One region of the Arthrobacter sp. UYNi723 genome, then DNA from elsewhere that is predicted to be linked to it. Evidence: predicted binding sites of a transcription regulator. Region 1 holds the regulator's gene; the other holds the start of a gene.
What was found. Region 1 encodes LexA, which represses DNA repair genes until DNA is damaged. Its sites were predicted from a motif close to TCGAACANNTGTTCGA; they were not measured.
Positions count from the first base shown of each region.

Region 2: a site for LexA is predicted at 2,159-2,174, ahead of ACVWY0_RS11845 (shikimate dehydrogenase). Genes of this name have one in related genera too.

Region 1 is NZ_JBSRZM010000024.1:21,895-33,581, forward strand. It holds gene miaB (tRNA (N6-isopentenyl adenosine(37)-C2)-methylthiotransferase MiaB) at 1-358, shown strand, start outside; gene miaA (tRNA (adenosine(37)-N6)-dimethylallyltransferase MiaA) at 362-1,258, shown strand; gene dapF (diaminopimelate epimerase) at 1,268-2,212, shown strand; gene ACVWY0_RS16995 (class I SAM-dependent methyltransferase) at 2,193-2,807, opposite strand; gene hflX (GTPase HflX) at 3,248-4,813, shown strand; gene ACVWY0_RS17005 (ATP-dependent DNA helicase) at 4,806-6,863, shown strand; gene lexA (transcriptional repressor LexA) at 6,954-7,700, opposite strand; gene ACVWY0_RS17015 (LysM peptidoglycan-binding domain-containing protein) at 8,050-8,490, shown strand; gene ACVWY0_RS17020 (histidinol-phosphate transaminase) at 8,569-9,687, shown strand; gene hisB (imidazoleglycerol-phosphate dehydratase HisB) at 9,769-10,395, shown strand; gene hisH (imidazole glycerol phosphate synthase subunit HisH) at 10,392-11,123, shown strand; gene ACVWY0_RS17035 (hypothetical protein) at 11,124-11,282, shown strand; gene priA (bifunctional 1-(5-phosphoribosyl)-5-((5-phosphoribosylamino)methylideneamino)imidazole-4-carboxamide isomerase/phosphoribosylanthranilate isomerase PriA) at 11,340-11,687, shown strand, end outside.
Region 2 is NZ_JBSRZM010000013.1:63,412-75,098, reverse strand. It holds gene ACVWY0_RS11855 (MFS transporter) at 1-1,087, opposite strand, end outside; gene ACVWY0_RS11850 (IclR family transcriptional regulator) at 1,321-2,136, shown strand; gene ACVWY0_RS11845 (shikimate dehydrogenase) at 2,275-3,156, shown strand; gene ACVWY0_RS11840 (TIM barrel protein) at 3,156-5,057, shown strand; gene pcaH (protocatechuate 3,4-dioxygenase subunit beta) at 5,127-5,909, shown strand; gene pcaG (protocatechuate 3,4-dioxygenase subunit alpha) at 5,911-6,474, shown strand; gene ACVWY0_RS11825 (lyase family protein) at 6,471-7,937, shown strand; gene ACVWY0_RS11820 (alpha/beta fold hydrolase) at 7,930-8,748, shown strand; gene pcaC (4-carboxymuconolactone decarboxylase) at 8,760-9,215, shown strand; gene ACVWY0_RS11810 (thiolase family protein) at 9,318-10,532, shown strand; gene ACVWY0_RS11805 (3-oxoacid CoA-transferase subunit A) at 10,536-11,195, shown strand; gene ACVWY0_RS11800 (3-oxoacid CoA-transferase subunit B) at 11,198-11,687, shown strand, end outside.

The DNA.
Region 1 (11,687 bases):
GCTTGGCCGCCGGGTAGAGGTGATGGTCACCGCCCACTCAGGGCGCAAGTCCGAAGAAACCCACAGGCTGTCGGGCCGGTCCCAGGACCAGCGGCTGGTGCACTTCTCCGTTCCCGAGGGGGCAGAGGTGCCGCGTCCGGGGGACCTGGTCACCGTCACAATCACCGAAGCCGCAGCCTTCCACCTCGTGGCCGACCCGTCGTTGCAGGACTACAGCCTGCGGCGTTCCCGCGCGGGGGACGCCTGGGACAGGTCCCAGGCAGATTCGTGCGGCGCTCCCGTGCCGGCTGCCGCAGGCGGCGCCGGCCGCACCGGAGTCTCGCTGGGGATACCCACGCTGCCGGTACGGAGCCGCTGACCGGTGGTCCAGCCTCCGGTTATTGCTGTTGTTGGTCCCACCGGGTCAGGTAAGTCCGATCTAGCCGTGAACCTTGCCCTGGAGCTGGACGGCGAGGTCATCAATGCCGACGCCATGCAGTTCTATCGCGGGATGGACATAGGCACCGCCAAGATCACGCCGGCAGAGCGCAAGGGCGTTCCCCACCACCTTCTGGACATCCTGGACGTCACGGAGGAGGCCAGCGTTTCAGACTTCCAGGAGCATGCCCGGAGCATCGTCAGCGATATCCATGCGCGCGGCAAGCGCGCCATTCTGGCGGGCGGTTCGGGTCTCTACGTGCGGGCCGCCCTCGACGTCCTCGAATTCCCCGGCACGGATCCTGTCCTCCGGCAGCGGCTCGAGGCTGAGCTCGCTGAAGCCGGCCAGGATGCCCTCCTCGCACGGCTCCGGGAGGTGGACCCGGTGTCCGCGGGCCGAGTCTCCGATGCGCGCCGGATCATCAGGGCGCTCGAAGTCCATGAGCTCACCGGCCGGCCTTTCAGTTCCTTTATGCCCCAGCGGGAGTATTTACAGCCTGCCGTCCAGATCGGACTGGCCGTGGACCGCGACGTCCTCCGTGAACGGCTGGCCCAGCGCGTCCACAACATGGTTGACCAGGGGCTGTTGGGGGAAGTGCGTCGGCTGGACGCGGCGGGTCTCCGCGGCGGCAAAACTGCGTCGCGGGCCCTGGGCTATGCACAGTTCCTGAGAGTGCTCGACGGCGGCTCAACAGTTGCCGAGGCAGCCGAGGACACCATTGTGGCCACCCGGCAGTTCGCCAGGCGCCAGCTCACGTGGTTCCGCGCCGATCCCCGCATCACTTGGCTGGACTGGCAGGCGCCGGATCTTGCGGCCCAGGCCGTGGCTCTCAGCCGGTAATCTAGGACCATGGACGCAACTCCCGCAGAGACCACAGAGCCCGTCTTCCGCACCTTGGGCGGACTCCGCTTCTCCAAGGGACACGGCACCGGCAACGACTTTGTGCTGGTCGCCGACCCCGACGGCGTCCACACGATCGACGCTGGCCAGGTAGCCGCGCTCTGCGACCGCCACCGCGGGATCGGCGGCGACGGGCTGATCCGGGCCGTCCCGTCCCGGTACCTCTCCGAAGGCCGCGAGCTGTTGCTGAGCAGCCCCGAGGCCGAATGGTTCATGGACTACCGCAACGGCGACGGGTCGCTCTCGGAAATGTGCGGCAACGGGGTCCGCGTATTTGTGCACTTCCTGCGTGCCGAGGGCTTGGTTGACCTGCCCGACGGCGGCGCGCTCACCATCGGGACTCGCGGCGGCGTCAAGACCGTGGTCCGGACAGGGGACAGCTATGCGGTGGACATGGGGCCGTGGGAATTCATTTTCCCCGGCGACGCGACGGCGAAAGCCATGGACTCGCTGGTAACCGCAGACGGCCTGGAAGTGCCCCGCCCGGCCCTGTCAGTGAGCATGGGCAACCCGCACACCGTGGTGGCACTGGCTGAACTGTCCGAATTGGAAGCCACCAGGCTCTACACTGCTCCGAAGGTCGATCCGGTGCCGGCCAATGGAACCAACGTTGAATTCGTCGTGCCTGCCGAACCGCTGGTCCACAACGGGATCGGCACCATCACCATGCGCGTCCATGAGCGGGGTGTGGGCGAGACCCAGTCCTGTGGAACAGGGGCGTGCGCCGCCGCAGTGGCCATCCGGCACTGGGCCGGGGCGGAAGCGCCGGACTCCTGGCAGGTCAACGTGCCGGGCGGCGTCGTCGGGGTCAAGTTCTTCGCCGGGGCGGGCGGGCACGAGCACGTCGAGCTCAGCGGGCCCGCCGTAATTGTGGCTACTGGGACGCTTTCCTGACCCGAAGGATGCGGAAGGACTTGGACGTGGACTCCCGGCTCACGGCGAAGGATGCATCCAGTTCCGTCGCGAGCCAGCGCTGAAGCGAATCCGAGCCCAGGTTTTTTTGGACCACCAGCCACGCGGAGCCTCCCGGCGCCAGCCGGGGCAGCCACAGCTTCAGGAGGCTGTGGAGTTCATCCTTGCCGATCCGGATTGGCGGATTGGACCAGATCGTGTCAAAGCGCAGGTCCGGGTCCACCGCCTCCGGCGTGCTGGCCAGCACGCTGCCCAGGCCCAGCAGGGCCGCATTCTCGTTGGTCAGCGTGATGCAGCGTTCATTGACGTCCACGGCGTAGACCTTGGCGTGTGGCGCCCGCAATGCGAGGGTCAGGGCAATGGGCCCCCAGCCGCAGCCGATGTCAAGGAGGTTGCCTGTGGGGTCCGGGGCCGGCACCTCGGCCAGGAGCACCGCCGTCCCCTTGTCGATGCCGTCGGGGCTGAAGATGCCGCCGGACGTCTGCAGCGTGCGCGTCTCGCCGGCCAGTTCCACGGTGAGCGGCTTGCGGGTGAACGGCCCAGCGGGCGATGCGCTGAAATAGTGTGCGGACTCCATAACTGGCCAGATTAGTTGGCCGGGGTGGACAATGCGAAACCGCGGGCAGCGCTTCTGCTAATCTTGAACCCATGTTCTTGATCTTCGAGTAGTCGGCATGGCCGGTGTCCCTCCCGGACGCCGCCTGTTCCGAAGCTGTGCCCCGCAGCGATGCAGGTATTAACCTTCCGCAAGTGCGCCACATACCAGGTCTTACGTATCTGGTATGCCGCCGGGCAATACTCGAGCGATCTGCCGCCGCCGGTCCTTGCTGTTTTGCCCGCGCTTTCCACCACTCCACGCATCCCCGGATGCGAAGACTCCCTGCGCGGCCCGGTCCTGACCGGCGCGCAGCAGACCAGGAGGCCCGGATGACTGCAAGCCGTCAGCCCAGCGCGAATACTTCACCACTGAACAACGATCGGCACTATTCTGAAAATGCCGAAACTTCAAAGGAGACCATGACCAGCCAGCCCAACACCGGTTCAGATCCAGCAGCCCAGGACATGAGTCCCGAGGAGATCCAAGCTGTCATCGACCGGATTCTCGCCAAGGACGTACCGGCCAGGAACGTCACCGCCGCAGACGGTGACAAGGGCGTGTTCGGCAGGGCTCAGGCGATCTCCCGCTTGGACGACGAACACACCAGCTACGACGGCGACCAGCAGGACCGGGAGGAACGCCGGGCACTGAAGCGCGTGGCCGGGCTGTCCACGGAACTCGAAGACGTCACCGAAGTCGAATACCGGCAACTGCGGCTCGAACGTGTGGTCCTGGCCGGGCTATGGTCCGAAGGCACCTTGGCGGACGCGGAAAATTCCCTGCGTGAGCTCGCCGCCCTCGCTGAAACAGCAGGCTCGGAAGTCCTGGACGGGATGGTGCAGCGCCGTGCCAAACCGGACCCGGGCACGTTCCTGGGTTCCGGAAAGGCCCTTGAGCTCAAGGAAATCGTGATGGCCACCGGGGCTGACACCGTTGTGGTTGATGCCGAACTGGCACCGTCCCAGAGGCGTAGCCTCGAGGACATTGTCAAGGTCAAAGTCATTGACCGCACGGCCCTGATCCTGGACATCTTTGCCCAGCACGCCAAGAGCCGTGAAGGCAAGGCCCAAGTGGAACTGGCGCAGCTCGAATACCTCCTGCCACGCCTGCGTGGCTGGGGTGAATCGATGTCCCGCCAGGCCGGTGGCCAGGTGGGCGGCGCTGGCGCAGGCATGGGTTCGCGCGGACCGGGTGAAACAAAAATCGAACTGGACCGTCGCCGGATCCGGACCCGCATGGCCAAGCTACGGCGCGAGATCGCGGCAATGAAGCCGGCACGGGAAACCAAGCGGGCCAACCGCCGTCGTAATTCAGTGCCTTCGGTTGCGATTGCCGGGTACACCAACGCCGGGAAGTCATCGCTGCTGAACAGGCTGACCGACGCCGGCGTGCTGGTGGAGAACGCACTGTTCGCCACACTGGATCCCACCGTGCGAAAGGCCGAGACCTCTGATGGCCTCGGGTACACCCTCGCGGACACCGTGGGTTTTGTCCGGTCGCTGCCCACGCAGTTGGTGGAGGCTTTCCGCTCCACGTTGGAGGAAGTGGCTGACGCGGATCTGATCCTGCACGTGGTGGATGTGTCCCACCCGGACCCCGAGGGCCAGATTGCTGCTGTCCGCAAGGTCTTCAGCGAAGTGGATGCCCGCAAGGTGCCAGAGATCATTGTCCTGAACAAGGCCGATGCCGCTGATCCGTTTGTGGTGGAGCGCCTCAAGCAGCGCGAGCCGCGCCACGTAGTGGTCTCGGCCCGCACCGGCCAGGGGATCGCCGAACTGCTTCGGGCCATCAGTGACGGGATTCCGCGGCCCGGCGTAAAGCTGGAGCTCCTGATTCCTTACGATCGCGGTGACCTGATCAGCAAACTGCACGAGACCGATGCCGAGATCCTGAGCCTGGATCACGGCGAGCACGGTACCCGCGCTTTGGTGATGGTGCGTGAGGGCCTTGCGGCTGAACTGGAATCCTTCATCAACCATGACTGAAGTTGTGGCGAGGGAAGTCAAAGGTACGGCCGGCGAACAGTTCGTGATCGAATTGCTCGACCGCGCCGTGGCTGGCATGGGCGGTCAAAGCCGCAGCGGGCAGCACGAGATGGCCAGGCAGGTGGCCAGGGCCATCGAAACCGGCGACCACCTCCTGGTTCAGGCCGGAACGGGGACCGGAAAGTCCCTGGCCTACCTGATTCCGCTCATTGCGCACTCGCTCGTGAGCAACAAACCCACCCTGGTGTCCACAGCCACGCTTGCGCTGCAGACCCAGATTGTGGGCCGCGACCTTCCCCGGCTGCTGAAGACGATCACCCCTGCCCTGGACCGCCCGGTCAAGGTGGCCCTGGTCAAGGGCCGCTCCAACTATGTCTGCCAGCACAAGCTCGAAGGCGGGTTCCCCTCCGAGGAACCCGCCGAGGGCCAGCTGTTCTCCCTCGGCGAAGACACCAGCGTCCCGCATTTCGCCGCCGCATTGGGCGGGCCGTCGTCCCAGCTGGGCAAGGAAGTGGTGCGCCTGCGCGAGTGGGCGGAGAAGACCACCACGGGCGACCGTGACGAACTCCTGCCCGGCGTTACTGACCGGGCCTGGCGGCAGGTTTCGGTGACGTCCATGGAATGCCTGGGGGCCCAAAAATGCCCCATGGCAGCCGAATGCTTCAGCGAACTGGCGCGCCACGACGCCGCCGAGGCCGACGTCGTGGTGACCAACCATGCCATGCTCGCCGTCAGCGCCTTTGAAGGCCTGGCAGTGCTTCCCGAATACGACGTTGTGGTGGTGGACGAGGCCCACGAACTGCAGGACCGCGTCACCGGGGCGGTGTCGGGTCAACTCTCCGTGGCAATGGTCCACGCTGCGGCGTCGGGCGCACGGAAACACACGGCCATCACCGTGGATGCGCTCAACGCCGCTGCCGCCAACCTGGAACTCGCCCTTGCCGGAGTGCCCAACGGGCTGCTCCCCAACGGCCTCAACGACGAACAGCTGGACTGCGTGGACCAGTTGCGTGAGGCCTGCCGCGCTGCCCTGTCCGATTCCAAGGGTGACGGCAGCCAAACGGCCGACGGCGGCCGGCAGCTCGCGCGCTCACGCCTGATGCTGATCCTCGAACTTTGCGAACGGCTGATTGTTGCCCGGGAAAACCGGGAAGTGGTGTGGTTCTCCCGCGCAAGTTCCTTCGATCCGCAGCATGGCTATGCGCAGCCCGACGAGTCCGCGCCGGCCCTGGTCAACATCGCGCCGCTCAGCGTTGCCGGCAAGCTCCGCGAGGGGCTTTTCGCCGGCCACACCGTGGTGCTGACCTCTGCAACGCTTGCCATCGGCTCAGCCTTTGAACCGGCTGCCGGCGGCTTGGGACTGGTGGGGGAGGGCGCGCCCAGCTGGACCGGGATCGACGTCGGATCGCCCTTTGACTATCCCAAGCAGGGGATCCTTTACGTCGCAGGGCACCTCCCCAAGCCAGGCCGCGGGGCGTCGCCGGAGGCCCTCGATGAACTTGAGGCGCTGATCCGGGCGTCCGGCGGCGGTGCCCTGTGCCTGTTTTCGTCCCGGCGTGCGGCCGAGGAGGCCGCTGAGGCGATGCGTCCCCGGCTTGGCCTCAGCATTCTCTGCCAGGGCGACTCCACCATGACGGCCCTCGTGAAGCAGTTCGCCGACGAGCCCGATACCTGCCTGTTCGGCACCATGTCCCTGTGGCAGGGCGTAGATGTTCCGGGTGGATCATGCCGGCTGGTGGTGATCGACCGCATTCCGTTCCCGCGGCCGGATGACCCGCTGATGACCGCACGGTCCCGCGCCGTTGCGCAGGCCGGCGGAAACGGCTTTATGGCGGTATCGGCGACCTACGCGGCCATCCGCCTGGCCCAGGGCGCTGGCAGGCTGATCCGTTCCACCGGAGACAAAGGCGTGGTGGCCGTGCTTGATTCCCGGCTTGCCACCGAGCGCTACGCCGGATTCCTCCGCGCCGCGCTGCCACCGTTCTGGCCCACCACGGACCGCAAAACGGCGTTCGCCGCCCTGGAAAGGCTGGCCGGGAAGGGCGCCTGACTGAACGCGGATCCTGCGAGGGTCCTACAAGCCAGGGCCCGTCCTAACCAGGGCGCTTCCTAGCCAGCGCGTGCAGCGCCGGCTGGCGTCCTATAGCGACCGCAGGACCGAGACGACCTTGCCCATGATTGTGGCGTGATCGCCCAGGATGGGCTCGTACTGGGTGTTCTGCGGCAACAGCCACGTGTGGCCATCGCGCTGGCGGAAGGTCTTGACGGTGGCTTCGTCGTCCAGCAGGGCCGCGACAATATCGCCGTTGGAGGCGTCTGCCTGCCGGCGGACCACTACCCAGTCGCCGTCGCAGATGGCAGCGTCCACCATGGAGTCGCCGGCCACGCGCAGCATAAACAGCTCACCCTGGCCCACGAGCTGCCGGGGCAGGGGCATCACGTCTTCCACCACCTGATCAGCAAGGATGGGCCCGCCAGCCGCGATCCGGCCCACCAAAGGCACCATGGCGGTGTCCATGGCAGAGGGCAGTTCGGTGACCGTTCCGCCGATGCCGTGCAGCACTGAGGGCTTGGTTGTCCCGTTGGACTTTGTGGACCCGCCGTCCAGCGTCAACGGCATCAGGACTTCCATGGCGCGCGGACGCTTGGGGTCCCGGCGAAGGTATCCCAGCTTCTCCAGTTGTGAGAGCTGGTGGGTCACGCTCGACAAACTCGCCAGGCCCACGGTGTCACCGATTTCACGCATCGACGGCGGATAGCCGTTGTCATTCACCGAGCGCTGGATGGTTTCAAGGATCTTCTTTTGGCGGGCGGTGAGCCCCTTGGGGGTCCGTTGGGGCTGGCGGCGCTGCGGTGTCGCCTTGCCCTCGGCGGCTGGTGCTGCCATGTTCGCCAATGCCTTTCGGTTGTCCGGCTCCGCTCCGGCCGCTGGTGCCTGGAACGCCCCGGGGCTGGTGTCGGAGTTGATTGTCAGACCCTGCTGATCAACTACAGAGGTGGTTGTTCTTTGATCCAAACGTAGGCCAGCCACAGGCCTTTTTCAAACATTTGTTCTAGCGAGTCTCGACAATATTCGTTGATAAGTGCTAAAAATGAAGAAGCAAAGTTCGAACATGTGTTCTACTCGTTGCTTGCGGATTCGAATATTCGAATTTATGGACGGCTCAGGCCGGTACCGGCAAGTGGACGCGGAGGGCGCGCCGGGCAGCACAGTATGGTCCAGGAGGGCTCATTTCATGTCAGCTATATCTGCTTCGCAGGACTCGCGTCCGCAGCTCATTTCCGTGCAGGACCTCACCTCGCGGCAGTGGTCCGCACCCGTTTCGACGTCGGGTTCGGCGCCAAGGCAGCGCAGGGAATCGTTGCCGCCGCTGCGCCTGACCCGCAGGGGCCGGATTGTCCTCATCGGCATCCCGCTGGTGATCCTTGCCGCAATCCTGCTTTCCCTGGCGGGTTTCCTCAACGCCCCGGCAAAGGCCGCCGATTCTGCCGCCGACCTGTCACTGACGCCAACAGTCTCGGTCACGGTGCAGGCCGGCCAGTCACTCTGGGCCATTGCCAGTGCGGTGGCGCCCGAGCGTGATCCCCGTGATGTCATCGCGGATATTGCCCAGTTGAACAACCTTTCCGCCGGGGGCGTTGTCCCCGGACAGCAACTCTTCGTCCCCACCAGGTAAAGAGCCTGCAGGCTCGGGCGTGTGCCGCCGCAGGCCGTCACATTTTCCGGCCGTCTGCTTCGGACCTAAACTGTTCAGGTGAATGACCAGCTAGAGCGTCTGAACAGACTTCCCCTCCGGACCAACCTCCGCGGACTGACCCCGTACGGTGCCCCGCAGCTGGATGTACCTATCCTGCTGAACGTCAACGAAAACACCCATGGCGTCCCGGCGGACGTACGAGCCGCGATCAGCGTGGCCGTGACGGAAGCCGCGGCAGGCCTCAACCGCTACCCGGACCGTGAGTTCACCGAACTCCGGGAAGCGCTGGCCGAATATCTCGGCCACGGTCTGGATGCAACCAACATCTGGGCGGCCAACGGGTCCAACGAGGTCCTCCAGCAGATTCTCCAGGCATTCGGCGGACCCGGGCGCACGGCCCTGGGATTCCCGCCCACGTACTCCATGTACCCGCTCCTGGCCAGCGGCACGGACACCGGGTACATCGTCGGCCAGCGGGCCGACGATTACGGGCTCAGTGCCGAGTCGGCCGCGTTGCAGGTCAAAGAGCTTCAGCCCAACATCGTTTTCCTCTGCTCGCCGAACAATCCCACCGGCACGGGCCTGGGCCTGGACGTTGTGGAGGCCGTGTACGAGGCCGGCGAGGCCAGCCAGACCATCGTCATCGTTGACGAGGCCTACCACGAGTTCGCCCACGACGGAACGCCGAGCGCCCTTACGTTGCTGCCCGGCCGGGAGCGCCTCATTGTGTCCCGCACCATGAGCAAGGCGTTCGCCCTCGCGGGCGCCCGCCTGGGCTACATGGCCGCCGCTCCTGAAGTCACGGACGCACTACGCCTGGTCCGGCTGCCGTACCACCTTTCGGCCATCACCCAGGCAACGGCCCTCGCCGCCCTGAAGCACCGCACTGCGCTGATGGCCGATGTCGAGGACATCAAGGAGCAGCGCGACCGCATCGTCTCGGAACTCACCCGACTGGGACTCAAACCTGCCGCCTCCGATTCGAACTATGTCTTCTTCGGCGGCCTCGACAGCCCCCATGACGTCTGGCAGCAGCTGCTGGACGACGGCGTGCTCATCCGCGACGTCGGCATCCCCGGCCACCTGCGTGTCACGGCGGGAACTGAGACGGAGACCACAGCCTTCCTGACGTCGCTGGAACGCATCCTGGCCAGCCAGGCCAGGCTGCCCGCCTAAACTTGAAGTATCGGCGCCGCCGCGCGCCGGCACTTCTCCTTCGCTTTCGCACCACTGACTTCGCCTAAAGGACATATGACCATGAGCTTCACCGGATCGAACGCTGCCGCGCCCCGGACCGCACGCATGGAGCGTGCCACCAGTGAATCGTCAGTGCTCGTGGAGATTAACCTCGACGGCACGGGCGTATCCGACATCGACACGTCTGTCCCGTTCTACGACCACATGCTGACGGCGCTCTGCAAGCACTCGCTCATTGACATGACGGTCAAAGCCACCGGCGACACCCACATTGACGTCCACCACACGGTGGAGGACGTCGCCATCACGTTCGGTGAAGTTCTGCGCACTGCCTTGGGAAACAAGGCCGGGATCCGCAGGTTCGGCGAGGCCACCGTGCCCCTCGACGAAGCCCTGGCGCACGCCGTCGTCGACGTCTCCGGCCGCCCCTACCTGGTGCACGGCGGAGAGCCTGCCGGGCAGGAGTACCACTTGATCGGCGGCCACTTCACGGGGTCATTGACCCGCCACGTCTTTGAGGCCATCACGCTTCATGCCGGCATCTGCCTCCACATGAACGTCATCGCGGGCCGCGACCCGCACCACATTGTGGAAGCGCAGTTCAAGGCCTTCGCCCGCGCCCTGCGTGCTGCGGTCGAGCCCGATCCGCGCGTGGAGGGAATCCCCTCCACCAAGGGTGCCCTGTGAGCGGCCAAATTCTCCGGGACGGCGCCGTCATCGATCCGGCCACCGGCAAGAAGCCTGTGTCGCCCGAAGGTAAGCCCACGGTCACTGTCCTGGATTACGGTTCGGGAAACGTCCGGTCCGCCGTGCGCGCCCTGGAGCGGGCAGGAGCCGAGGTCATCCTCGGCTCCAAGCCGGAGGACGTGCTTAATGCCGACGGCTTGGTAGTACCCGGCGTCGGCGCGTTCGAGACTGTGATGCGCGAGCTCAAGGCCGTGGACGGCATCCGGCTGATTGGCCGGCGCGTGGCCGGTGGCAGGCCGGTCCTGGCAATCTGCGTGGGCCTGCAGGTCCTGTTCGAGGCCGGAGTGGAGCACGGGACAGAAGCTGAAGGCATGGGGGAGTGGCCGGGCAAAGTGGAACTCCTTCCCGCCGAGGTGGTGCCACACATGGGCTGGAACACGGTTGACGTTCCGGAAGGATCCAAACTCTTCGCCGGCGTCGCGGATCAGCGCTTCTACTTCGTCCACTCCTATGGCGTCCAGGACTGGAACTTCGACGTGATCCAGCCGCGGATGACTGCGCCGCTGGTGACTTGGTCAGAGCATGGCTCGCGCTTTATTGCCGCAGTGGAGAACGGACCGCTCTGCGCTACCCAGTTCCACCCGGAAAAATCCGGCGACGCCGGTGCACGGCTACTGCGCAACTGGGTGGACGGCCTTCGCAAGCCAGCTGCCACGGACGCCGCCTAGATGTGGTCGATTGTCCTGATGGGCCTGGCCGGCCTTTTGGTGGGCGGCGCACTGTCCTTCAGGCAGCAGCACAAACCGCTCTGGACCCAGGTGGGCTTCTACGTCCTGGCCGGCATGGCGCTGCTGGCCGCGTACCTGCTGACGCTTCCTGGAACCTAGCCCACGCAACCCCCAGTTCCGCTTCCACGAGCAACCCAACACCCATAAGGATTTGAGATGACCACCGCAACCGATCTGCCGGTTCTTGAACTGCTGCCCGCCGTCGATGTCGTAAACGGACAGGCCGTGCGGCTGGTCCAAGGCGAGGCCGGCAGCGAGACGAGCTACGGCACACCGCTGGAGGCAGCCCTCAACTGGCAGCGGCAGGGCGCCGAATGGGTACACCTGGTGGACCTCGACGCCGCGTTCGGCCGGGGCTCGAACGCCGAGCTGCTCCGTGAAGTGGTGGGCCGGCTCGACATCAAGGTGGAGCTGTCCGGCGGACTCAGGGACGACGAATCCCTCGAGGCGGCGCTGGCCCTCGGCGTTGCCCGCGTCAACCTCGGCACAGCGGCGCTGGAAAAC
Region 2 (11,687 bases), on a different contig from region 1:
CGTAGAAGGACGGCCAGACCGCGTTGGAGGCCGCGTAGCCGCAGGAGAAGAAGCCGATGGCCGCGAGGAACATCAGCGGGATGCTGCCGGATTCCAGGCTGAGCAGGAACACCGGAGTCAGGATGGCGCTGGCCACGGCACCGTAGATGAAGACCGGCTTGCGGCCGATCCGGTCCGCGAGCTTGCCGAACAGCGGCTGGGTGCCCAAAGCGACCAGGTTGGCGCCGACCACGAGCCACAGCGTGGTGGTGCCGTCAACACCGGCCACGGTCTTGGCGTAGCTGATGGCGAGCGTGCCGAACACAGTGGAGACGGCGGCGATGAAGGCACAGCAGACCACGCGGAGCACGTCGCGCCAGTGGTCCTTGAGGAGGTCAGCGACCGGCAACTTGGAGATCTGGGCGGTTTTCTGGGCTTCCTCAAAGGCCGGGGGCTCGTGCAGCGTGCGGCGGATGAAGAACGCAACAAGAACGACGACGGCGCTGAGCCAGAACGGGACGCGCCAACCGATGCCGTACTTGATCTCGTCCGGGAGTGCCAGGACGGGGATGAAGACGAGGGCGGCGAGGATCTGGCCGCCCTGGGTGCCGGTGAGGGTCCAGGACGTGAAGAAGGAGCGGCGGTTGTCCGGTGCGTGTTCCAGCGTCATGGATGATGCGCCGGCCTGCTCGCCCGCTGCGGAGAGGCCCTGGCAAAGCCGCGCCAGCACCAGCAGGGCCGGAGCCCACCAGCCCACGGTGTTGAAGTCGGGCAGGCAGCCGATCAGGAACGTTGAGGCGCCCATCAGCAGCAGCGTGAACATCAGGACCTTCCGCCGGCCCACCCGGTCACCGAAGTGGCCCAGGATGACTGCGCCCACCGGCCGTGCCACGTAGGCGAAGCCGAAGGTGGCGAAGGACATCACGGCCGCGTTGGCTCCGGCATCCGGGAAGAACACGGTGGGGAAGATCAGGGCGGCGGCGGAACCGAAGATGAAGAAGTCATAGTATTCGACGGCGCTGCCCAGGAAGCTGGCGAGGGCTGCCTTCTTTGGCGTCCCGGCCGGGGCAACGGTGCCCGGCCCCGCGGACGGAAGTGTCTGGCTCATGGAGTTCCTTAGGTGTGACGACGTTGTCGCGGATGGTTCTGGAGGGTCGCAGCCGCAGCTGCCTGTGTGGAGGCCTGGTGCGGTGCGGCTGGAGTCCGTTGAAAGACCCGTGCTAGTAGCCACATGGTGGGAGCTACTTGTGCGATACAGCAATGATGGCTGTGAGCGCAGTCACTTGTCAAGAAAATAATCACCATCTAGAAATAGTTCTCACGATGTGGCAACATCAACCTATGAGTGTGAATCAAACCACAGCGCCCGATGACGTCGCCGCTGAGCCAAAGACGCCCAAGGGTGACCGTACGGACATGGTGGGCAAGGCCCTGGGCCTGCTGGTCCTCCTGGGTGACGAGCCGCGTGGCGCCAGCGCCGCGGAGATCTCGCGCCGCGCCGACCTCCCCTTCAGCACCACCTACCGCCTGCTGGGTTCCCTGACGCGGGACGGGTTTGTGGACTATGAGCCGGACGGCCGCCGCTACCATCTGGGCCTGCGGATCTTCCAGCTGGGCCAGCGCGTCTCCAACCATCACGGATTTGCCGGCACGGCGCTGCCGGTCCTGCGCCGCGTCACCGAACAGACGGGGGAGGCCACCATCCTCAGCGTCCGCGACGGCCACCATCACCTCACGGTCAACAAGGTGGACGGCCCGCAGACCTTCCGCGTCACCAGCGATCCCGGGCATCTGGGCGCCCTGCACGCAACAGCCGTGGGCAAGGCGCTGGTGGCTTTTGCCGAGGATGCGGAGCGTGCGGCGCTGCTTGAGGAGCTTGAGCTGGAGCCCCTCACTGAACACACCATCACTGACCGTGCCGCTTTCCGTGCGGAGATCGAGAAGGTGCGCCGGCAGGGGTATGCCGTCATGGACGAGGAGAACGAGAGCGGCATGCGGGCCGTGGCCGTGCCGCTGCTCAATTCGCAGGGCCATGCCTTCGCCTCCCTGGCCACCGCTGTTCCGGTGTTCCGGCTCAGCATGGAAGCCCTGCTGGCCCATGTGCCTCTGCTGCAGGAAGCCGCGGCAGAGCTGGCTGCGCGCTTGCCGCAACGGTAAATAGTCTCTAAATGTTCGTATGTAGAACAAGCGTGCGAGAAGTGAACAAGTGTTGTACTGTAATCCCTATCACCCGACCCACCGCGGACGCCCCGAGCGCCGCCGCCCGCCGGGTGTCGTATCAAAGGAGCTGCCCGGATGAGCAATCGAACTGAGTCCTACCTTGTGGGACTGGTTGGCGACGGCGTCATGCCGTCACTCACTCCCCCCATGCACGAACGCGAAGGCGATGTGCAGGGCCTGCGCTACCTCTACCGCCCCATCGACCTGCTGGAGCTCGGACTCTCCGGCGACGCCGTGGGGGACCTGCTCAAGAGTGCCCGCAGCCTGGGCTTCAACGGCCTGAATATCACCCATCCGTGCAAGCAGCTTGTCCTGGCGCACCTGGACGAGGTCTCGCCGGATGCCCGCAGGCTCGGCGCCGTCAACACCGTGGTCATCGAGGACGGCCGGTTCATCGGCCACAACACCGACTTTTCGGGCTTCGCCGCCGCCCTCGCCTCCGGCCTCCCGGGCGCGCGGCTGGACCGCGTTGTCCAGCTTGGCGCGGGAGGTGCCGGTTCCGCCGTCGCCTATGCCCTGCTCACCGCCGGCGTGAAGGCGCTGGACCTGGTGGACGTGGACCCCGCCCGCTGCGCGGCACGCGCCGCAGAACTGGCCGGCTTCTTCCCGGGCAGCACCGTCACAGCGCGTACGACGGCGGAGCTGCCGCAGCTGATGCCGCAGGCCGACGGTCTGGTGCACTGCACGCCCGTCGGCATGGCCGCCCACCCGGGCGTCCCGCTGGACCTGGGCCTGCTGGAATCACGACACTGGGTGGCGGACATCGTCTACCGCCCCATCGATACCGAACTCGTCCGCGGCGCCCGCGCCAAGGGCTGCGAGGTCCTGGACGGCGGCCGCATGGCCGTGGGCCAGGCCGCAGACTCGTTCCGGATTTTCACCGGGCTGGAAGCCAACGCGGACCGCATGCGCAGCCATTTCCTGGAGCTCGTGGCCAAGGAAGAGGTGGCGGCCTGATGCGCACCGGAATCGCCACGGTCTGCCTCTCCGGCACGCTGAAGGAAAAGATGCAGGCCTGCGCCATCGCGGGCTTTGACGGCATCGAAATCTTCGAACAGGATCTGGTGACGTCGCCGCTCACGCCCGAGGACGTCCGCAAGATGGCGGCCGACCTTGGCCTCACGCTGGATCTTTACCAGCCGTTCCGGGATTTCGACAGCGTGTCCGACGACCTCCTGGCCGCCAACCTCCGGCGCGCCGAAGCCAAATTCAAACTCATGGCGCGGCTGGGCATGGACACCATCCTGGTCTGCTCCAACGTGGCCACCGCCAGCATCGACAGCGACGACCTCCGGGTGGAACAGCTCGGCCAACTGGCTGCGCTGGCGGGGGAGCATGGCGTCAAGGTTGCCTACGAGGCCCTGGCCTGGGGCAAGTACGTCAGCGAATACGAGCACGCCCACAAGCTGGTGGAAGCCGTGGACCACCCCAGCCTGGGCACCTGCCTGGACTCCTTCCACATCCTGTCCCGCAGCTGGGACACCGCCCCCATCGAGGCCTTCAACCCGGACAAGATCTTCTTCGTCCAGGTGGCGGACGCCCCCAAGCTCGCCATGGATGTCCTCTCCTGGAGCCGGCACTACCGCGTGTTCCCGGGCGAGGGCCAGTTCGAGCTTGCCAAGTTCATGGGACACGTGGTCCGGGCGGGGTACAGCGGCCCGGTGTCGCTGGAAATCTTCAACGACGTCTTCCGCCAGTCGGACGTGGACCGCACCGCCGTCGACGCGATGCGCTCGCTCATCTGGCTGGAGGAACAGAGCGCCAAGTGGCTGGATGCTGCTTCCGACGGCGGGACCGGCGCCGGGATCAACGCCGCCGCGTCCCGCCGTCGTTATCCGATGGAACTGGCCACACTCCCGCAAGTGGCCGAGCCGGCTGGCTACAACTTCGCCGAAGTCAGGGCCGCGGACACCAAGGGGCTGGAAACGGTCCTGGGCCAGCTGGGCTTCGAGTTCAACGGCCGGCACCGCACCAAGGACGTGCAGCTCTGGAGCATGGGCCACGCCCGGGTGATCATCAACGAGGCCGCACCGGCAGAGGGGGACGATTCAGCGGGGGATGCGTCGCCCGCCATCGCTCCTGCTATCGCGGCTTTGGGGTTCGACGTCGACTCCCCGGTGATTGCCGCCGCCCGCGCCCAGCAGCTGAAGGCCCCCGCGGTCCCGCGCAAGAGCCAAGCCAACGAGGAGGTGTTCCAGGGCTTCGCCGCCCCGGACTCCACCGAGATCTTTCTGTGCCAGGGCAGCCCGGACGGCACCGCGGCCTGGACCAGCGAGTTCGGGGAAGGGCTCGAAAAGCCCGCCGCCGGCCACACCGCCGTGATCGACCACGTCAACCTTGCCCAGCCATGGCAGCATTTCGACGAGGCCGTCCTCTTCTACACGAGCGCCCTGGCCCTGGAGCCGCAGCCGTTCGCGGAGGTGCCCAGCCCCACCGGCCTGGTCCGCTCGCAGGTCATGGCCACCAGGGACCGCGCCGTGCGGCTGGTGCTGAACCTCGCGCCGCTGAACCAGCAGCGCAGGACCTATCAGGAACACATCGCCTTCGCGGTGGATGACCTGGTGGCCACCGCCAGGGACTGTAAGGCCCGCGGCCTGGAGTTCCTGGAGATTCCGGCGAACTACTACGAGGACCTGGGTGCACGGTTCGGCCTGGCCCCGGACTTCCTGGCAACGCTGCAGGAACTGAACCTCCTGTACGACCGGGATGCGGACGGGGAATTCCTCCATTTCTACACAGCCACGGTGGGGAGTGTGTTCTTCGAAATGGTGGAACGCCGCGGCCCCTACGACGGCTATGGGGCCCCCAACGCGCCCGTGCGGCACGCAGTCCAGTACGACCACCTGCAGCACCGGTAAGACAGCACCACCAACACCCCCAGCAGCAACAACCACCTAGCAGCAACAACCAGAGAAAAGGAGGCCGCAGTGGAGACACAGCAGGATCTCAGTGCAGAGATTAACGCCATGGGCGATGCCTACGCGCGGGCGCTCAAGGACGGCGCCCCGGCCGAAACACAGCCCCGGCTGGACTACGCGCCCTACCGCAGCAGCATCCTGCGGCACCCCACCAAAAGCCTGCACCACGCTGACCCGGAAACCATCGAGCTCTACTCGCCGGCGTTCGGCCACCAGGACGTGCACGCCCTGGAAGCGGACCTGACCATCCAGCACAACGGTGAACCCCAGGGCGAGCGGATCATCGTTGCCGGCAAGGTCCTGGACGGCGACGGCCGCCCCGTTGCCGGGCAGCTCGTGGAGATCTGGCAGGCCAACGCCTCCGGCCGCTACATCCACAAGCGTGACCAGCATCCGGCACCGCTGGACCCGAACTTCACCGGAGTGGGCCGCTGCATCACAGGCCAGGACGGCTCGTACCGGTTCACCACCATCAAGCCCGGCGCCTACCCGTGGAAGAACCACGTCAACGCCTGGCGCCCCGCCCACATCCACTTCTCCATGTTCGGCACCGAGTTCACGCAGCGCATCGTCACCCAGATGTACTTCCCCGGCGACCAGCTGTTCCCGCTGGACCCCATCTACCAGTCCATCGTGGACCAGGACGCCCGCGACCGGCTCGTTGCTACCTACGACCACAACCTGACCGAGCCCGAATGGGCCCTGGGCTACAACTGGGACATCGTCCTCACCGGCTCCAAGCGGACCTGGACCGAAAACGAGGCGCTCGGCGCAGCAGGAGACGAGGAATAACGTGAGCACAACCACCAAGCTTGTTCCCACCCCCGGCCAGACCGTCGGCCCGTTCTACGGTTACGCCCTGCCGTTCGTGAAGGACAACGAACTCCTGGCGCCCGGCTCGCCCGGTTCCATCCGCCTCCAGGGCACTGTGTATGACGGCGCCGGGGAAACCATCCCGGACGCCATCCTGGAGATCTGGCAGCCCGACGGCGACGGCAGGATCGCGCAGCAGACCGGTTCACTGGTCCGCGACGGCTACACCTTCACCGGCTGGGGCCGCGCTTCCGTGGGCCACTCCGGTGTGTACACGTTCACCACCGTGAACCCGGGCCCCACCGAGTCCGGTGCTGCTCCGTTCATCTCCGTCGCCGTGTTTGCCCGTGGCCTGATGAACCGCCTGTTCACCCGCGTGTACCTGCCGGAGAACGAGGAAGCCCTCGCCAAGGATCCGCTGCTCAGCTCCCTGGACCCGGACCGCCGCAAGACCCTCATTGCCCGGCGCGATCCCGACGGCGGGCTCACGTGGGACATCCACCTGCAGGGCGACGGCGAAACAGTCTTCCTGGACTTCCAGTGACTGACGCTGCCCTGGGCCACTTCGGAAGCGCGGCTGACGGTGACGTCGGCCTGTTGAGTCCTGTTTCGGCGTCGCCCCTGGTGACGGCGCTGACCGGTGACCGCGCCGTGCTGGCGGCGATCCTCGCCGTCGAGTCCGGCTGGGCCGCCGTGCTGGAGAAGGCGGGCCTGGTGCCTGCCGGTTCCGCCGCCGTCGTGGCCTCGGCCGCCGAGGCGGGCCGCTACGACGCGGCAGACATCGCGCTCCGGGCCCAGGGCGGCGGCAATCCTGTCATCCCGGTGCTGGCAGACCTTCGCAAGCACGTCACAGCGCTGGACACCGCCGGGATTGGCGCAATGAAGGCGGTTCACACATCGCTGACCAGCCAGGACGTGCTGGACACGGCCCTGATGCTGCTCGCGCGCAACACCGTTGAGGCGGTGCTGGCAGACCTGAAATGCACGACGGCGGCGCTCGCTTCCTTGGCGGAACAGCATGCGGACACGCTGGGCGTGGGCAGAAGCCTGACCCAGCACTCGCTTCCGTTCACTTTTGGGCTGCGGGCGGCGCAGTGGTTCCACGGACTGGCCGCCGCAGGCCGGCAGCTGGGCAACGTGCAGTTCCCGGTGCAGTTCGGCGGGGCGGCCGGAACGTTGGCTGCAGGAACCGTGCTGACCGCAGGAACGTCCGCCACCCCGTTTGACCTGGCCGAATCCCTGGCAGCACAGCTTGGCCTGGCCGCAGCACCGGCACCGTGGCACACGAACCGGCTGGCCGTCACGGCCCTCGGCAGCGCGCTGGCCTCGGCGCTGGACGCCGCCGGCAAGGTCGCCACGGACGTCCTGTTCCTGAGCCGGCCCGAGGTGGCCGAACTCGCCGAACCGCGCGCCGCCGGACGCGGCGTATCCTCTGCCATGCCGCAGAAGCAGAACCCGGTGTTGTCGGTCCTCATCCGCAGCGCCGCCCTCCAGGCGCCCCAGCTGGTGGCCCAGCTGCACCTGGCCGCCGCGAACTTCAACGACGAACGCCCCGACGCCGCCTGGCATACGGAATGGCCGGCCCTGCGCCAGCTTCTCCGCCTGGCACTTGGCGCGGCCGGGCACCTGCGGGAACTTGCCGAAGGCCTGCAGGTTTTCCCCGACGCCATGCGCCGCAACCTCGAGCTCGCCGGCCCGTTGCTGCTGGCCGAAGGCGTGGGCGCCGCAGTTGCCCCGCTGCTGGCCGAACAGGATGGCCGCAGCGGGAAGGAGCAGCTGCAGGCCGTGGTGGACCGGGCGCTCCAGGCGCCCGCCGCCGAGCAGGGCGCCACCTACCGCCGGCTGCTCCGCGAGGCTATCCCGGCGGGCGTGCTCACCGATCTGCGGCTCGACGAACTCCTGGACCCGGCCAGCTACCTGGGCCAGGCAGCCGAGATATCGCGCCGCATCCTGGCCGCGTACCCCGACTTTTCCAAACCTACCCAGAACGGAGCCAACCGTGGCTAAACCGACCCTGAAGGCAGTTCTGCTGTCGCCCCAACGGGCCCTAGGCGATCGTCCCCTGCTGGTGGTTGGACCATCACTGGGTACGTCCTCCGTCCTATGGTCCGACGTGGCCACCCTGCTCAGCAACGACTACGACGTGGTGGCCTGGGACCTGCCCGGGCACGGCGTCTCACCCGCCGCAACCGAGACCTTCGACGTCGCGGGCCTGGCGGATTCAGTGGTGGACCTGGTGGACTCGATCGCCCCGGGCGAAGTCTTCCACTACGCGGGGGTTTCGCTCGGCGGTGCCACCGGCCTGCAGCTGGGCATCAAGCACGGCGAACGCCTCAAGAGCCTGTCCATCCAGTGCGCCGGGGCCAAGATCGGCACCCCCGAGGCGTGGCTGGAACGTGCTGAAACCGTGCGCAGCCAGGGCACTCCCGTGATGATCCAGGGCTCCGCGCAGCGCTGGTTCGCGCCGGGCTTTATGGACCGTGAGCCCGAGCGGAGCAGCCGGCTCCTGCATGCCCTCCGCGACACCGACCGCTTCAGCTACGCTTTCTGCTGCGAAGCCCTTGCCGGCTTTGACGTCCGTGCCGAACTCGGCAGCATCACCGTCCCCACCCAGGCAGTGGCGGGTGCGGCAGACACTGTTGTGCCGCCGTCGTTCGCGGAAGAAATTGTTGCCGGCATCACCGCCGGGGGCGGCACTGCGAACGCTGTGACGCTCGGGGGAGTGGCGCACCTGGCCCCCGCCGAGGCGCCCGCCCACGTTGCCGAACTGCTGCGGACCCTCATCACCTGGAGCGAATCGCGCAGGGCAGCCAAGTGAGCGCGCCGGATATCAGCGGGGCTGAACGGAACGGCGTGGTCCAGCCGGATGCCACCAGCCAGGAAATTTACGACGGCGGCATGGTGGTCCGCCGCGAGGTGCTGGGCGCCGCGCATGTGGACCGGGCCAACGCCACCAAGGACGATTTCACTGAGGATTTCCAGGACATGATCACGCGGATCGCGTGGGGTGGCATCTGGACCCGGCCGGGCATCTCACGGCAGATGCGCTCTGCGGTGACCATCACTGCGATGGTGGCGCACGGGCACTGGGAAGAGCTGGCCATGCACATCCGCGCGGCCATCACCAACGGCCTGAGCAGGGACGAAATCAAGGAAATCCTGCTCCAGACGGCCATCTACTGCGGGGTTCCCTCCGCCAACACGGCCTTCAAGACCGCCCAGCAGGTCTTCCTCGAACTCGACCGCGCCCCCACCCCGGACTCCGCCGCCACCCCACCCAACTAGCGCCCCCACCCAACTAGGTAGCACTAACTGTCGTTTTGAGCCTCCATAACGACACTTACTGCTACCTAGTTGGGACCATCCACAGAATTCAGAGGAACATTCATGAACCAGGCCTTTATCTACGACGCGGTCCGCACCCCTTTCGGCAAGTTCGGCTCCGGCCTTGCCGCCGTCCGCCCGGATGACCTTGCCGCGCACGTGATCAAGGAATCCGTGAAGCGCGCCCCCGGGCTCGATCCGGAGCGGATCGACGAGGTCGTCTTCGGCAACGCCAACGGCGCCGGCGAGGAGAACCGCAACATCGCCCGGATGGGCACCCTGCTGGCCGGCCTGCCGGTCTCGATCCCGGGTACCTCGGTGAACCGGCTCTGCGGTTCGTCGCTGGATGCTGCGATCATCGCCTCGCGCCAGATCAACGCCGGCGACGCCGAGCTGATGCTGGTTGGCGGCGCCGAATCGATGTCCCGCGCCCCCTGGGTCCTGCCCAAGACGGACAAGCCCTACCCGGCCGGGGACATGACCCTGGCGTCCACCACGCTGGGCTGGCGCCTGGTGAACAAGGCCATGCCCAAGGAATGGACCATCTCCCTTGGCGAGGCCACCGAGCGGCTCCGCGAGAAGTACGGCGTGACCCGGGAAGCCCAGGACGAATTCGCCGCTGACTCACACAACCTCTCCGCAGCTGCCTGGGATGAGGGCTTCTACGACAACCTCGTGGCCCCGGTCCCGGGCACGGACCTGGTCCGGGACGAGGGCATCCGCGCCGGTTCCTCGGCAGAGAAGCTGGCCGGGCTGAAGACCGTGTTCCGCACCGAGAACGGCACCGTCACCGCCGGGAACGCATCCCCGCTGTCCGACGGCGCCTCCGCGGCCTGGATCGGTTCCGAAGCCGCCGCCGGGCTGCTCGGGCTGGAACCGCTGGCCCGCATTGCCGGCCGCGGCGCGCACGGCAACGACCCGCAGTTCTTCGGCTACGCCCCGGTGGAGGCCGCGAACAAGGCCCTCGCGAAGGCGGGCATCGGCTGGGACCAGGTGGGCGCCGTCGAACTTAACGAAGCGTTTGCCGCGCAGTCCCTGGCCTGCATCAACGCCTGGGGCATCGATCACTCGATCGTGAACCGGCACGGCGGCGCGATCGCCATGGGCCACCCCTTGGGCGCGTCCGGCACCCGGATCCTGGGTACCCTGGCCCGGTCCCTGCAGGCCTCCGGTGAGCGCTGGGGCGTGGCCGCGATCTGCATCGGCGTTGGCCAGGGCCTCGCCGTTGTCCTCGAAAACGTTACGGCCGGTGCCGGCACCAGCACAGGAAGGGCATAAGCGATGCTGACATTTGTTGACTCCGTGAACGAGGCCGTGTCCGTTATCAAGGACGCCTCCACCGTGATGATCGGCGGGTTCGGCAACGCCGGCCAGCCGTTCGAACTGATCGACGCCCTGATGGCCTGCGGCGCCAAGGATCTGACCGTGGTGAACAACAACGCCGGACAGGGAGACCAGGGCCTGGCGCTGCTGATCAAGGAGGGCCGGGTGAAGAAGATGATCTGCTCCTTCCCGCGGCAGTCCGATTCGTGGCACTTCGACGCCAAGTTCCACGCCGGCGAGATCGAGCTGGAGCTGGTCCCGCAGGGCAACCTGGCCGAGCGGATCCGCGCCGCCGGTGCCGGCATCGGCGGGTTCTTCACGCCCACCGGCTACGGCACCATGCTGGCCGAGGGCAAGGAAACCCGCATCATCGACGGCCGTGGCCAGGTGTTCGAGACGCCCATCCACGCCGACGTGGCGCTGATCAGGGCCCTGAAGGCCGACGGCGTGGGGAACCTTGTGTACCGCAAGACCGCCCGGAACTTCGGTCCCATTATGGCCGCCGCCGCGAAGCACACGGTGGTCCAGGTTTCCGAGATCGTCCCCACCGGCGGGCTCGACCCCGAAAACGTCGTCACTCCCGGAATCTACGTCAACAGCATCGTGAAGGTGGCCTGATCATGAGCGCACAGACCAACAGCCAGGCCAGCATCCAGACGTCCGACAAGCCCCTGGGCCGCGATCAGCTCGCCGAACTCGTGGCCCGCGACATCGCGCCCGGCTCGTTCGTGAACCTCGGCATCGGCCAGCCCACCCTGGTCTCCAACTACCTCAAGCCGGAGCAGAACATCACGCTCCACACGGAGAACGGCATGCTGGGCATGGGCCCTGCCGCTGAGGGCGACGAGATCGACGGCGACCTCATCAACGCCGGCAAGATCCCCGTCACAGAGCTCCCAGGGGCCTCCTACTTCCACCACGCGGACTCGTTCGCGATCATGCGCGGCGGGCACCTGGATATCTGCGTGCTCGGTGCTTTCCAGGTCTCAGCCACCGGCGACCTCGCCAACTGGCACACCGGCGCCCCTGACGCCATCCCGGCCGTTGGTGGCGCGATGGACCTGGCCACCGGCGCCAAGGACGTGTTTGTGATGATGACGCTCCTGACCC